DNA from 2 places in the Arthrobacter sp. FW306-06-A genome. Region 2 is predicted to be linked to the other one. Evidence: riboswitches for the same ligand, from Rfam matches in the RefSeq annotation. Region 2 holds a riboswitch; the other holds the start of a gene.

Region 1 (7,694 bases), on a different contig from region 2:
GTCCGGGGCGAGTTCGGCCAGGGCCTGGATGGCGCGCCGGGCCCGGCCCATGGCATAGCTTTCCAGGGCGTGGCCGATACTGAACAGAGCCAGCAGCAGGGCGCCTTCGGCCAGGTCCCCGAGCACCGCGGCCCCGGCGGCTGCGACCAGCATCAGGAAATCGATCTCGAACCGTTTGGCCATCACCGTCTGGATGGCTTCCTTCAGGGTGTAGTAGCCGCCGAAGAAATACGCGGCGATATACAGCGCCGTGGAAACTACGTCCGGAACCGCAGAGCTGAGCCCCAGGAGGAACCCCGTCGCCAGGGTCAGGGCACACAGGACCGCGAAGATCAGCTCGCTTCGCTCACTAAAGATCCCGCCGTGTTTGTGATCATGTTCTTCTTGCTTTTCGTGCCTGCGGTCATGCGCGTCCGCTTCTGGCAGGCCAGCTTCGACGGCACCTGCATGGCGTGCCTCGGAGAGATAGAGCCGGCCTGCGCGCGGTGGTGTTCCAAAGCGTGCCAGAAGGTCCAAAACCGCCTTCTCCGAGGTCCGGTCCGTGAGGTATTCAACCGTAACGGAGCCGGTGGCGGAGACGTGGGCCTCCGCCACCCCGTCCAGCTCGCGCAGCCGCTGTTCGAGCAGTTGCGCCCGGGCGGACCTGGAGATGCCGTCCACATCAAGGCTGAGGTGGCCGAAGTCGCTGTCCACCCGGGCGCCCAGGGACACGGCCAGTTCGCGGATCCGGCCCAGGCTGATGAGACCGGGTTCGAAATGCACACACAGCTGCGCCGCTTCGGCGCCGTCCGGGCGCTTGACATGGGCATCGATAACGCCCTGCCGGGCCTGCAGGCCCTCGGTCAGACTGCGCACGCAGGCGTCCTGTTCATCCAGCGCCTCGGGCAAAACAGTCTTCAGGTCAAGCTGGGTGTCGATCGCCACGCGTGCTCACTTCTCATAGTCAGGGCCGGTCAGGTTGAGGGGTGCTGGTGCAGGGGCTTCGGGGTTCAGCCGAACAGATCCCCGAGGAACCCCCCGCGCTTGCGGCGGTCGTGCCGGTCACCATGACCACTGTGGTGACCGTCCCGCCGGTCCGCATAGGGAGACTGGCCGTAGGGGGGCTGCGGAGTCTGGGCATAGGGGGGCTGTGTCATTCCGGGTGCGGCGTTCCGGGCAGCGTAGAACGCGGCTTCAGCATCCATCAGGGACTCCAGTTCACCGCGGTCCAGGAAGATTCCGCGGCACCCTGTGCATTGATCGATGATGACCCCGTTGCGTTCGTAGGGACGCATCTCTGATTCGCATTTAGGGCAAGTAAGAGGGGCAGGCGAGGCGTTCATGTGGGCTCCTGACGAGTGGGGTCGATAGGGGAAGAGACTGCGGTGACTGCGGGGGAGTGCCCGGCGTGGGTGATCGCCAGGTCCAGCAACATCCGAACGTGGTTGTCGCCGAGACGGTAAAACACGACCCGGCCAGCGCGGCGGGTTTCCACGACTCGGTGCGCGCGCATGAGTCGAAGAGCTTGACTCACTGAGGATTCGCTGAGCCCGGCCACCGAGGCGAGGTCATGCACGCATACCTCCCCGGCCTCCAGCAGCGTGGCGAGGATCCGCACCCGGCCGGGATCTCCCATCAACCGGAACACCGCGGCAACCCGCTCAACATCCTCGCCTGGGGGCAGTGCCTCCCGAAGAAACTCAATGCGGGCAGAGGCACGATCGTTGTCCCGATATCCGGGCAGGGCATCCGGATCGGTAATGGAACGTAATCGACGACTCATCTGAACAGATTATCATTTGTTCAGATATTGACGCCGCGAGTCATTCACCAGTTTTCAGTCTTGGTGCTGCCGTCCGAACCGCCAGGATGTCAGAACAGCAGGCGGGGCATGGCGCAGTACTATCTGTTGCGTGTGACGGCTGGTGTGATTGCGGCGCCTTTATGGCTCCCCGAGCCCCTGTTTCCGTCAAAGCATCTACGTCCTCGACCGTGAATCCTCCCTGGACGTCGGTGAAAGGATGGGGGAGATGGCCCGAGGGGGATTTCACTAAAGCGTCAAGGAATGCAGGCTTTGAGGCGGCTCTTTACAGTGCCCCCAGGATGTAGATGACGAGGAACCCGAGGAAGAACATGGAACCCAAAAACACCGTTTCTTCCTGTTCATGCGCTTCAGTCAGCAGTTCCTCCACCGTGAGATACAAAAGAGCGGCAGCACCAAAGGCGAGAACAAGGGCCAGTAGGGGCGCGCCGGCACCACCGAGGAAGATAGCACCGCCTATCGCACCGACGGCCGTCAGGAGTCCAAGTCCGCTGCTGGTTGCCGCTGCACGGACGTTGGATATGCCAATTTCCTTGAGCTCTACTGTCAAAGACAGTGCCAGGAACAGGATTTCGATGGTGAGGGCGATGGTGAGGATAAGCGCCTCCCTGGCACCCAGAACAGTCCCCAGCCCCACGAGTAAACCGTCCAGCAGCAGATCGATTCCGACGGCGGCCAGCAGGCCTGTCGGCAGTGTCCCGGACGCCGGGGACTTTCTGTCCATTTTTCGGCCCAGGGCGCCTAACGCCAGCATGACAGCTGCGCCTGCGGCAAAACCGGCGGCCGCGAACCCGAGGTTTCCTTCTGCCCGCAGGTCCGGTAGTACTTCTCCGGCCAATGCTGCCAGGACCACGCCCGCCGCGAAGTGTTGAATCGCACTGGAGAGTTTTGGCCCCGGGGGCTTTAGGACAGCGATGACCGACCCCAGGGCCGCCGCGGCGACCGGGAACGCGACCAGCACCAGCGTTTGGGCGGAAAGACTCACACTGTCAACACCTTTCAAACCACGCCTTGCTTTAGGCAACCCAGAGGACATGTGCCCTACCCGCCCAGTGCAGGCGGTCTTTTGCTGCCTCACGCTACCGCCAGCGCCCTACCGGAGTCACGGCAAATGTTTCGATATTTGAACCTCACCCCGCTCGGGACTCCGGACGGCGTGCCCGAAGCCCTCCGTCAGGTTCCGAAGGACGAGAAAACCCATATCGAGTTCCCATCGTTTTAATCGGATATCATCGCTGCATGACGATACAAATGGCTGGTTCGGGGGATGCTTGCGGTGGGCTTGAACCCGCAGCGGCTTTGTTTCATTCGTTAAGCGATCCGACGCGGTTGAACATCGTGAAGCGAATGGCCGCCGGCGAGATCCGGGTGGGGGATCTGGCGGGGGAGCTGGGGCTTGCCCAGTCCACCGTGTCCGCCCATGTGGCGTGTCTGCGCGATTGTGGCCTGGTCCAGGGCCGCGCGCAGGGCCGCAGCGTCCATTACTCGCTGTCGCGCCCCGAGTTGATGGACATGCTTGCCCAGGCCGAGATCCTGCTTGCCACCACCGGCAACGCGGTCAGCCTGTGCCCGAACTACGGCACCGGAAGCACCGGCGCCGTACTGACAAACGTGGAACTGACGAAGGAGAACGCCCGATGAGCGATGCCTGCGGCTGCAGCGACGACAAGCCCGAAACCGCGGCCGAAGAGGCCGAGGAAGCTGTCGGCTTCTGGCAGATCAACGAGATCCGGGCCGCCGCGATCTCGGGTGTGCTGCTCGTGGCCGTCTGGGCCCTGTCCCTGACCGGGGGCCCGGACTGGCTGCGCCTGGTCCTGGAAATCGGGGCGCTGCTGGTCGCGGCGTGGACCTTTGTTCCCTCCACCCTGCGCCGCCTGGTCAAGGGCAGGATCGGCGTCGGGACCCTGATGACGATCGCCGCCGTCGGCGCCGTCGCCCTTGGCGAGTTCGAGGAAGCGGCGATGCTCGCCTTCCTCTACTCCATTTCCGAAGGGTTGGAGGAATACTCGCTGGCCAAAACCCGGCGCGGCTTGCGGGCCCTGCTGGACCTCGTCCCGGCCGAAGCGACAGTCCTTCGCGGCGGAACGGAGGTCACCGTTGACCCGGCCGAGCTCGTTCCGGGGGACCGGATGGTCGTCCGCCCGGGCGAACGGCTGGCCACCGACGGCCGGATCATCACCGGCCGCACCTCCCTGGACACCTCGGCCCTGACCGGTGAATCCGTGCCGGTGGAGGCCGGTCCCGGCAGCGAGGTCTACGCCGGGTCCATCAACGGCACCGGGCCGCTGGAAGTCGAAGTCACCAGCACCGCGGAGAACAACTCCCTGGCCCGCATCGTGCACATCGTCGAGGCCGAACAGTCCCGCAAGGGACCCGGGCAGCGCCTGGCGGACAACATCGCCAGCAAGCTCGTCCCCGGCATCCTGATCGCCGCGGCCCTGATCATCGCCTTCGGCTTCATCGTCGGAGAGCCGCTGCTGTGGTTCGAACGCGCCCTGGTCGTCCTCGTGGCCGCATCGCCGTGCGCTTTGGCGATCTCCGTCCCGGTCACCGTTGTCGCCTCCGTCGGCGCCGCCAGCCGCATCGGCGTGCTGATCAAGGGCGGCGGCGCACTGGAAACCCTCGGCAAGATCCGCACCATCGCCCTGGACAAGACCGGCACCCTGACCCGGAACAAGCCCGAAGTCATCGATGTCGCCGCCGCCGGGACCACTACCCGCGAAGACGTTCTTGCCCTCGCAGCCGGGCTGGAGGCCCGCATCGAACACCCCCTGGCCCGAGCCATCCTCGCCGCATCCCCGGCCAGGGCCGACGTGACCGACGTGGACACCGTCCCCGGCGCCGGCCTGGAAGGCCGCTTCGAAGGCAAGACCGTCCGGCTGGGCCGCCCCGGCTGGATCAACGCCGGCGCCCTTGCCGGGGATGTCGAGCGGATGCAAACGGCAGGCGCCACCGCCGTCCTGATCGAATCCGCCGGCGAAGTCATTGGTGCCGTGGCAGTCCGTGACGAACTGCGCCCCGAAGCCCGGGACGTCATCGCCCGGCTGACCGCCTCCGGGTACACCACGGCCATGCTCACCGGTGATAACGCGATCACCGCCGCGGCCCTGGGCAAGGACGCAGGCATCACCGAAGTCCACGCCGACCTCCGCCCGGAAGACAAGGCCGAGATCATCCGGACCCTGAAGTCCCGCCAGCCCACCGCCATGGTCGGTGACGGCGTCAACGACGCCCCGGCCCTGGCCACCGCCGACACCGGTATTGCCATGGGCGCCATGGGCACCGACGTCGCCATTGAAACCGCCGACATCGCCCTGATGGGCGAGGACCTGAACCACCTGCCCCAGGTCCTGGACCACGCCCGCCGGACCCGGTCCATCATGCTGCAGAACGTGGGCCTGTCCCTGCTGCTGATCGCAATCCTGATCCCGCTGGCACTGGTCGGCGCCCTGGGACTGGCTGCGGTCGTCCTGATCCACGAACTCGCCGAAATCGTGGTGATCGGCAACGGCGTCCGCGCCGGCCGGATCAGCCGCAAGACAGCACTCCGGGCGGCCAAACCCGCGCCGGCACTGGAACCTGCCGCGTGAGCGTCCCGTCACCGGCAGATCCGGCAGATCCGGCAAGGACACCACCAATTGGCGCCAAAGCATGGCGGGTAAAAATTGGCCTGCTCGTCTCGGCCGCCGTGCTCGGGGTGGCCGACCTGGTTATCAAGGCCTTGGCCGAGGAACTGCTCTCCAACGGTGCCACGGTCGATCTGGGCCTGGTGAACCTGAAACTGCTGTACAACACCGGGGTCGCTTTCAGCCTCGGGGCTAACCTCGCCCCGTGGCTGGTCATTGCCGCGACCGCCATCATCGTCCTGGCCATGGCCTGGTACGCAGTGTCCACCGCCCCCGCCATGCCGGCGCTCTCCCGGGCGGGTGCGGCGATGGTGGTTGGCGGCGGTGCCGGGAACCTTGTGGACCGGATGGACGGGCGCGGCGTCGTGGACTACCTGCACAGCGGCTGGTTTCCCACCTTCAACCTCGCCGACGTGTTCGTCACCGTCGGCGTAGGGCTGTACGTGCTGGGCAGCCTGCTGGGATCCCGCGAACAGGAAAAGGCGTAACCAGCTGCAGTCCGGACACGGGCCTCCTGACGCTGGAAGTGACTTGCTCATCCTGGCCACGACGGCCGTATTAGCAGCGACCAACATCGATGACATTGCTTCCATGCTTTTCCGGTCCTTGAAAATGAAGGATCGATGGGCGCTGGGATTGAACGGCTGTGGAAGGCAGTGCAGGCACCGGCGGGGTCTGACCAGGTCACTGACGACATCCCCGAAAATACCCCCGCGTATCTGCCGGGTGCCAAGCAGGTTGTTACCACAGTCAGGGCGTTACGCAAATGTGACAAATGGGGCTTTTGTGACATAGGGTCTGACCGTGCCGGTTTCTCCGAATACGGCACTCCCGAGCAGACTTGCCTAACTCTGCCGCTGCCAGGGATCCGTTCGTAAAATTCGTCCGGCAGAGACGGGGAACCCAGAGTTGGCCCGCTTCGAGCAGGCCTTGGGGTGAAGCCGTGCCTGGTGCCTTTCGTGCACCACCGCGGCCGGGTGTCTCCCATCCGAATCCGACAGCTAACCTCGCAGGCAGTGGGAGAGGCCCTTTCATGCCCATGCGCAAAACTCACGGCCGCCACCGCGCGGTCTCCGTCCAGACCAGCGCCATCGCCGTGCTGTCCCAATCCGTCGCCGCAAACGCCGGCACCGCAGGCCGCCAGGCAGCCGTCCTCGCAGCAGCCTCCGGCCTCGTCCTGACCGGTGGCATCACCGCCGCCCAGGCAGCAGACACCCCGGCCCAGCGCGACGCCGAGCCGGCATCCACCCTCGAAGTCGCAGGCCAGGCCCAGACCCCGCTGACCGCCGACGCCACGATCCAGATCACCTTCGAGCGTCCCGCAGTGGAAACCACGCCTGCACCCGTCGTGGAAGCACCCAAGCCAGTCGCCGCCGAAGCGCCCAAAGCCACGGTCCCCGTGGGCGCTGCCACTGTGAAGCCAGCCGCTGCGCCCGCCAAGGCCCAGGTCACCGTCACCCCTGCCGCGCCGGCGCCCGCGCCGGCCGCGGGCGGGATCAACGCCATCATGCTGTCCTCCGCCTACGCCCAGATCGGTATGATCCAGGACTGCACACGGCTGGTCGAAAACGCCCTCAACGCTGCCGGCATCCCCGTCGGCGACCTCGGCCCGATGCAGTTCATGAACTACGGCACCGTCGTCACCGACCCCCAGCCCGGCGACATGGTCATGCAGCCCGGCCACGTAGGAATCTACGTCGGCAACGGCCAAGTCCTCAGCTCCGGCCTGAACGGCAAGAACGAAACAGCGGTCCACCCCCTGACCTGGATGACCTCCAAAGGCGCCGTGACCTTCGTGCGCGCAGGCAAATAAAACCACTGAAGGCCGGTGATTCAATGCCTTGGGGGCAATGAATCACCGGCCTTCAGCATGCCCTCGCACACTGGACCCTCTGTCGAGGGTCGAGTACCCTGCCTCTTACTCCGGTCCGGCGCCTCAAAACCTCTGCACCCTCACACCAAGGGACCGGAGACGCCGGAAGGTCCCGCCGAAGCCTGTTGTGCTGAGGTGCAACCGTACAGCCGAAGGCTCGCCCGTTTCCACGGACAGGCCCCGTGGCTGTTGAACCCTCCAGAGGAGTTCCGGCGAGAACGGCAAGACGTACTGCGGGCGCCAACCCCCTGCGTGGCGGCACGTGAAAAGGTGGGCATGGCTTTTCCGCATATGCTGGATGGGTGCTAAACGAGTTTTGGGCCACCGCACCTGCATCGTACAAAGCGGTTGTTTTCAGTGCCATGGCCCTGATTGCGCTGGGAATCGCGATTAA
Region 2 (7,694 bases):
TGACGGCCGAGTACGGCGAAGGCTACTAGCAGCGGCGCAGGCCGGGGTTCAGCAGCGTTCCCCGTTCACCAGGACTCCCCGTTTACCAGGACTCTCCGGAGTCCAGCCGCGCCAGCAGTTCCGGCCAGGCCGCCGCGAAACCCGGATGCAGCTCCAGGGCGTCCACCTCGGCTACCGGGATCCAGAGCAGCGCAATGCTTTCGGGATCGCTGATAACGGGCTCGAAGGACTCCAGCACCCGCACCACCACGGTGGTATAGGACCAGTAGCCGTGGTCCAGGACCGAGGTGAACAGCACTTCCACGCTCTCCGACGGGACGGCCGCCTCCTCGTAGGCCTCGCGGAGCGCGCCGTCCACCGCTTCTTCGCCCTCATGCAGCGCCCCGCCGGGAAGGCCCCAGGTTCCCCCGTTGTGGCTCCAGACGGCGCGGTGCTGCAGGAGCACCCCCTTGGCAGGGTCGTAGGCCAGGACGCCGGCCGCACCGAACCTGCCCCAGTACCGGCCCCGGTCCCCTTCCACCCAGGCGTCACCCGGGTCGCGCGGACCGGAGCGGGGCGGTGGGGTGGATGACGTGCTGGAGTACGGAAAGTGGTCCATTCGTCCAGTCTGACAGGTGGAGCGGCGGGGCGCAGTCCCGCTTGCACCGCCGGTCAGGTGTTGTGTGCGCGGTCGACGGCGAAATCGCCGCCGGGATACATGACCGTTTCGTGCCCGTCGTCAAAGCGGACAACATAGGGCGGGCTTCCGCCTTCGCCGCGGACTTCCAGGATCACCCCGTGCCGGTCCGAGGACCCTACGGTCCTTCCGTGCACGACGATGCGGTCGCCTTGGGCTGCCTCCATGGCAATCACCTCCCAGCCCCAGAGTACGACTGCGGCGGGCGCGGGAACAGAGCTTCATGGCAGGATGCGGATATGCCCTTGAACCTTGTCCTCATCGCCGATACCCACGTGCCAAAACGCGCCAAAGACCTTCCCGCCCAGGTGTGGCGGGCCGTTGAAAATGCCGATGTGGTGCTCCACGCCGGTGACTGGGTGGACGCAGCGCTGCTGGACGAATTCGAGCGCCGAAGCAGGCGTCTGCTGGGCGTGTATGGGAACAATGACGGCGCGGAGCTGCGCCGCCGCCTTCCTGAAACGGCCAGCGCGACCTTGGAGGGCGTCCGGTTTTCGATGGTCCACGAGACAGGGCAGGCGAAGGGCCGCGAACTGCGGTGCGAAGCGTTGTATCCGCAAGCCGATGTCCTGGTGTTCGGGCACAGCCACATTCCCTGGGACACCGCGTCGCCGAACGGGCTGCGGCTGCTGAATCCCGGGTCGCCCACGGACCGCCGCCGGCAGCCCTCCTGCACATTCATGGAAGCGAAGGTCGACGGCGGGCGGTTGGCGGAGGTCAGGCTGGTGGAAGTACGGCGGGACTGACGCGGCCACGCCGAAGGACCGCTTGGCAGGGCGGGGTTTCATTGCCTAGGCTGGGAACCGTAAGCATGCTTAGCTTTTTGGCTTGCTGTGATCCATTAATCGCAGGCTGCTTCAATTTCCGGGGCGACGAACCAGCCCGAGTCCGCACGAACAGGAGGACCACCATGACTGACCAGTACACCTTCCGTAATCCCGTGACTGCCTACGAAAAGATTTCCCCGCCCAAGCAGCACCAGCCCGAGCCGGGCCTCGACGCCGAATTGACGCCCAAGGCTGACCTGGGCGAAGAAACGTACCGCGGAACGGGACGGCTGGAAGGCCGCCGCGCCATCGTGACCGGCGCGGACTCAGGCATCGGCGCCGCAACTGCCATTGCCTTTGCAAGGGAAGGCGCCGACGTCGTCCTTTCCTACCTGCCCCAGGAAGAGGAGGACGCCTCCCGCATCGCCGGGATCATCGAGGCTGCGGGCCGCAAGGCCGTCAAGGTGCCGGGCGACCTCAAGGATTCCGCCACATGCCGGGAAGTCGTTGATACGGCGGTTGCCGTGCTGGGCGGGGTGGACATCCTGGTCAACAACGCCGGGAAGCAGGTGGCCCAGGAGGACCTGCAGGACATCACCGACGAGCAGTTCGACCACACCCTCAAGACCAACGTGTATGCGATGTTCTGGTTGACCAAGGCCGCCGTCCCGCACATGCCGGCCGGCTCAACCATCATCAACACCACCTCCATCCAGGCGTACAACCCGTCCCCCACCCTGGTGGACTACGCCACCACCAAGGCCAGCATCAACAACTTCACCAAGGGACTGGCACAGCAGCTGGCACCCAAGGGAATCCGGGTGAATGCCGTGGCCCCGGGTCCCATCTGGACGCCATTGCAGGTCAGCAGTGGCCAGCCCAAGGAGCAGCTGCCGGAATTCGGCCAGTCGACTCCCCTGGGCCGGGCAGGACAGCCCGCGGAGCTGGCACCCGCCTACGTCTTCCTGGCTTCACCCGAGTCCAGCTACGTGGTAGGGGAAACACTGAACGTCAACGGCGGCAGCCCCACGCCCTAGCCGGTTCCCCGGGCCTGGCTGATCCGCCAACCCGGCGTCAGCCAGCGGCGTGGCCAGCCAGGATCTCATCGGTGGCAGGGTCAGGCTCGCCGTCGAAGAACTGGGCCAGGACAGTCTTGAACACTGTTTCTCCGGGTGCCGCCCGGAGAAACAGTGTCATGGACGACCGCAGCTTCCTGGCATCAATGCCGCCGAAGATGTCCTCCGCGGACTGGTCTGCATGGTTGGCCAGGACCAGGGCGCACTCCAGGAGCCGCGGCCCCAGTACCTCATGATCCAGGTAGGCACGGGCCTCTGCGAGTGAGGAGATGGCGTATTTGCGGGACATTGCGCTCTGCCCCAACCCGGAGATCTGCGGGAAGATGAACCACATCCAGTGGCCGGACTTCCTGCCGACCTGCAGCTCCCCCAGCGCCTGGTCATAGGTGCCGCCGCTGTTTTGCGCGGCAACAAAACGGTCAAGGTCAAAGTGCTCATTCATGCGGATCTCCCGGTTTCGAGGTCAAAGGATCAAATCTTTTTCAAGGGCGGCTGCCGCCGCCTGAAGCTGCGGGTCGGGGTCGTCCCGCCACCGGGCCAGGACCGCGTTGGCCCGCTGCCGCTCGCGCTCCCCGAGGCCGGACAGCAGCGGCACCAGGACGTCGCCCAGGAGGGGCTGGATCAGGTCTGCAGCCTGGGCAGAACGAAGGAAGCCTTCCAGCCGGGTCAGGTCCGAGTGCCTGAGCAGCCGCACCCGTGACTGCAGCAGCACCACGGCCGCCAACCGGCGCTCAAACACGGGGCGGGAGCCGGGCCGGGGCTGTCCCCACAGGGTGGACGCAAGCATCACCGTGGTGTCGTGGTCCAGGTCCTTGAATTTGCGCAGGGCATCGCGCACCGTGCCGCGCACCGCTCCGATGGAGGAACCGTAAGAGTCCAGCACCCAGCCAAGCCGGTTCCCGACGTCGTCCGCCCGGTACCAGGCGCCCTCGTTCTGGAGGGTCCGGTCAACGAACTCCGCCGCCGCGGACACCACATCCGCAGGGCCAGTCATCGTCCCCGACCGGACGAGGCGTGGCGGATACAAAACGGTGTCCAGGGCCGCGCTTCCAGCCTGCCCTCCGCAATGGGCTCCCCGCACACGGCGCAGGTTCCATAGGTCCCCGCTGCCAGGCGGGCCAGCGCCGCGTCAATCTGGTCCAGGCCGGCCGAGCTCTGCTTCAGGAGCGCCGAAGCCTGCGAGAGCTCAAACGCGATCGTGGCCCCTTCGGGGTCGTGCTCGTCATCGACATTGGAGTCCTGCCGGGCCGAATTCGCTGCCTGGATGTCAGCCCGCAGCGCCGGCAGCAACTCCAGGCGCCGCGCCCGCTCCTCTTCGAGCAGTACCCGGAACCGGTCGAAATCTGGCATGCAAACAGCCTAGCGGTCGGATCGCGGAGCGCCTGAATGGAAACGGCCAGTTCCATGGAGCCGCGGCAAACATCCCGTGTCCGTGTCCGGGCCGTTACCTGTCCTGCAAGCCCGGCTATTAGCCGAGGTCGACACCGATAACAGCCGTAACGTCCAAACGTTTGCGGAATTCGAGAGGGAAACCTCGTATGTTATCCAAATGTGACAATGCCACCGCATGTGGGTTATGGTCTTCAGGTGTCCCTCTCAGACGGGACATTCCCATCAGTATGCCGAGCCCTGCCACTGATCATGGGATACAACCGCTCCAGCTGGCAGGGACGGGGGAACCAAGTTTCCGCGGCCACTTGTGGCCTTGGGGTTAAGTCGATAGCGCCTCCGTCCATTACGGGGTTGCTTCCGGCCGGGTATCTCCAGCCCGAACCCGACAGCTCACCCCGCAGGCATGGGAGAGGCGATCAACCGTGTCAAAAAATTCCACCACTGCCCGTCACCGCGCAACTCCGGCCCGCTCCATTGTTCTCGAGGGCCTCGCCGTGACAGCCAAGTCCCAGGCCCGCTCGCTGGGCCGCCCCGCGCTCGCAGTTGCTGCAGCGTCCGGCATTGCCTTCGGCGTCGGCGCCCCGGCCCACGCCGGTGTCACCGGCCCTGACACCACGGAAAAGACCAACGTGCAGGCGTACTCCGCACCTGTTGCGGCCCCGGCAGCGGCAGCAGGCAGCGTCCACACCGTAGTTTCCGGCGATACCCTGGGTGCCATTGCGTCTGCTAATGGCGTCAGCCTGAACAGCGTCCTGTCCGCCAACGGACTGGGCCTGTCCTCGATCATCTACCCGGGCGACCAGATCCAGATCCCCGCCGCCGGCTACACCGCGGCACCGGCACCGGCTCCGGCCCCTGCAGCAGCACCCGTGCAGACCGCAGCCGCCGCTCCGGCCAACACCGGCATGAACATGTCCTACGCCTCGGCCACCCCCGTGTCCGCCCCCACCGGCAGCGGCACCGGCGCTGCCATCCTGGCAAACGCCTACGGCCAGCTGGGCATCAAGCAGGACTGCACTGCCATGGTTGAGAAGGCGCTGCGCTCGGTGGGCAAGTCCGTTGGCGATCTTGCCCCCACCCAGTTCTTCCAGTACGGCACCGTGGTCGGCGCTCCTGCGCCCGGCGACCTGATCATCACCTCCGGCCACGTTGGCGTTTACGCCGGCAACGGCCAGGTTGTCAGCGGTGGCGTGAACGGCTACGACACCCAGGTGCACTCCATCAGCTGGCTCGGCGGCTACTCAGCGGTCCGCGTCGCCTAGTCTTCGCATCACCGCAGGCGCCCAACAGCGCAGGCATTAGACAGGAGGGCGGCAGCCGGTCATCCGGCTGCCGCCCTCCTGTCGCATCCGCCGCCTGCCCCCGCAGCCGTCAGGTCCCGCAGAAGGTCATATAGTTGCCGAAGTCCTCGGGGGCGCCTTCGGCGTAGCGTTCCAGCCCGGGCCGCTCGGTGAAGGGGTCACTGACTGCCTCCAAAAGCTGCTGCAAGGGTGACAGGTCTCCGGCCGTGGCAGCGGCCAATGCCTCCTCCACGAGGTGGTTCCTGGGAATGTACGCCGGGTTGACGTTGTCCATCAGCTCCGCGTCCGGTTCGAGTGCCTGCCACCGCTCCGCCCAGGAATCAAACGCAGCCAGATCAAGAACCATGCCGCGCACCGGACGAAGGTCGCCACGGGCGGCCTTGCCCAGGTTACGGAAGAAGAGGGTGTAGTCCACGGGACCGTCCTTCAGGATGGCAAGGGCGCCGTCCACCAAAGCGGACGTGGTTTCCTCGTCACTTCCCCCGCGGCTGCCAAGGCCGAGCTTGGCATTCATGCCACCGGTCCACGCCCTGCTGTAGTGGCCCCGGAAGCCGCCGAGCACCTCCACTGCGGGCGCAACCGCCTGCTCCTGGTCTTCGTGGATAAGCGGCAGCATCGCCTCCGCCAGCCGGGCAAGGTTCCATTCGGCCAGAACCGGCTGGTTGGCGTAGGCGTAGCGGCCGCTGACGTCGATTGAACTGTAGACGGCCGCAGGATTGAAGGCATCCATGAACGCACAGGGGCCGTAGTCGATGGTTTCCCCTGAGATGGTCATGTTGTCCGTGTTCATGACCCCGTGGACGAATCCCACCAGCATCCAGCGGGCCACCAGTTCCGCCTGCGCGGAGACGACCGACCCGAACAGTGCCAGGTAGGGGTTTTCGGCTTCCGCGGCCTGGGGGTAGTGCCTGCTGATGGCATGGTCCGCCAAGCGCTTCAGAAGGTCGAGGTTCTCGGTGGCACGCGCATATTGGAAGCTGCCCACGCGCAGGTGGCTGCTTGCCACCCTGGCCAGGACGGCGCCCGGCAGCATACCGTCGCGCCGGACCTGGCGGCCCGTGCCCACGACGGCGAGTGCCCTGGTGGTGGGAATGTGCAGGGCGTACATAGCCTCGCTGACGAGGTATTCGCGCAGCATGGGCCCGACGACGGCCCTGCCGTCCCCCGCGCGGGCGAAAGGCGTGCGTCCAGAGCCTTTGAGGTGGATGTCCAGGAGTCGTCCGCTCCGGTCCGTGACCTCGCCCAGCAGAAGCGCCCGCCCGTCACCGAGCAGGGGCGAGTATCCGCCGAACTGGTGGCCGGCGTAAGCCTGCGCCACCGGTGTGGCGCCAGGAGGAACGTGATTTCCCACCAGGAGCCGCACGCCTTCGGGACTGCGCAGGTACTCCGCGTCCAGGCCCAAGTCACGCGCCAGTTTCTCGTTGAGGACAAGGAGGCCGGGGCTGGGGGCCTCCTCGGCCTGCCAGGGAACAGCGAGTTCCGACAGTTCACGCGCGAAGCGGCCGTCAAAAGCCACCATGGATTCAGCTGCTGCCGTCATGGTTTAACCCTATCGCCGTCATAATGGTCCGCTGATTCCCGCACCTGGTGCCGCCGCGGAGGCACGGCTATGCGCTGCAGGTCATGGGCTGCGATGACCGTGGTCCCTGCAGCACGTGCCTGCGCCTGCTCCGCAAGCAGGGACATGTCGTCGCCATACCGTGCGGAAAAATGGGTGAGCACCAGCGTCCGGGACTTTCCGGACGCCGCCAGCTCCCCTGCCTGCCCGGCGGTCAGGTGCAAGTACTGGTGCGCCAGCCCGCCGTCGTCGTTGCTGAATGTCGATTCGCTGACCAGAAGGTCCGTGCCCTCGGCCAGTTCCTCCGCGCCGGCGCACGGCGCGGTGTCCATGATGAACGCGAAGCGCTGGCCGGGCCTGGGGACGCTTACGTCCTCCAACGCGACTGCGCCGAAGAAGCCTTGGCGCTGCAGTCGGCCCACGTCAGGCCCTTCGATTCCTGCCGCCCGGAGCCGTTCCGGAAGGAAGGTGCGGCCGTCAGGCTCGGTGAGCAGGTATCCGTACGTCTCGATGCGGTGCCTCAGCGGCCGGATCTCCAGGCCGTCCGCCACGGGTCCGGCGCCGGAGTGCGGATGGAGCCGCAGGTCGATACCGGGCGAACTGACAGCCACGAGGGCCTGGACAATCTGTTCGCCGGAGGCAGGATAGTGAAGGTGAACGGGGTGTGAAGCACCGTCCAGGGCCATTCGGGACAGGACCCCCGGCAGGCCGTAGCAGTGGTCTCCGTGCACGTGGGTGAGGCAGATCCTGGTGATCTGGCTTGCCGCCACCCCGGCATGGATCATTTGGCGCTGGGTGCCCTCGCCGGGGTCGAACAAGAGTCCTTCGCCGTCCCAGCGCAGGAAGTACCCGTTGTGGTTCCGTGTGCGGGTGGGAACCTGGGAAGCCGTGCCCAGCACCACGAGTTCACGCACTTGGGGCGTC

What was found. Region 2 has a riboswitch for cyclic di-AMP ahead of LFT49_RS11425 (C40 family peptidase). Riboswitches for the same ligand answer to the same signal wherever they lie in the genome.
Region 1: it holds a riboswitch for cyclic di-AMP, as region 2 does, so the genes downstream of both, LFT49_RS22015 (NlpC/P60 family protein) here and LFT49_RS11425 (C40 family peptidase) in region 2, are expected to answer to the same signal.

What each region holds. Positions count from the first base shown of each region.
Region 1 covers NZ_CP084554.1:41,997-49,690, reverse strand. The annotation lists gene LFT49_RS22050 (heavy metal translocating P-type ATPase) at 1-924, opposite strand, end outside; gene LFT49_RS22045 (TFIIB-type zinc ribbon-containing protein) at 990-1,322, opposite strand; gene LFT49_RS22040 (ArsR/SmtB family transcription factor) at 1,319-1,762, opposite strand; gene LFT49_RS22035 (ZIP family metal transporter) at 2,067-2,786, opposite strand; gene LFT49_RS22030 (ArsR/SmtB family transcription factor) at 3,041-3,442, shown strand; gene LFT49_RS22025 (heavy metal translocating P-type ATPase) at 3,439-5,391, shown strand; gene lspA (signal peptidase II) at 5,439-5,915, shown strand; cyclic di-AMP (ydaO/yuaA leader) riboswitch at 6,260-6,457, shown strand; gene LFT49_RS22015 (NlpC/P60 family protein) at 6,461-7,240, shown strand; gene LFT49_RS22010 (DUF3188 domain-containing protein) at 7,603-7,694, shown strand, end outside.
Region 2 covers NZ_CP084552.1:2,479,505-2,487,198, forward strand. The annotation lists gene LFT49_RS11385 (endonuclease/exonuclease/phosphatase family protein) at 1-29, shown strand, start outside; gene LFT49_RS11390 (NUDIX domain-containing protein) at 83-598, opposite strand; gene LFT49_RS11395 (DUF1918 domain-containing protein) at 652-843, opposite strand; gene LFT49_RS11400 (metallophosphoesterase family protein) at 916-1,422, shown strand; gene LFT49_RS11405 (glucose 1-dehydrogenase) at 1,587-2,480, shown strand; gene LFT49_RS11410 (DUF1810 domain-containing protein) at 2,518-2,961, opposite strand; gene LFT49_RS11415 (DNA alkylation repair protein) at 2,983-3,513, opposite strand; gene LFT49_RS11420 (TraR/DksA family transcriptional regulator) at 3,510-3,869, opposite strand; cyclic di-AMP (ydaO/yuaA leader) riboswitch at 4,160-4,330, shown strand; gene LFT49_RS11425 (C40 family peptidase) at 4,334-5,173, shown strand; gene LFT49_RS11430 (protein adenylyltransferase SelO) at 5,283-6,752, opposite strand; gene LFT49_RS11435 (ribonuclease Z) at 6,749-7,684, opposite strand; gene LFT49_RS11440 (mycothiol transferase) at 7,677-7,694, opposite strand, start outside.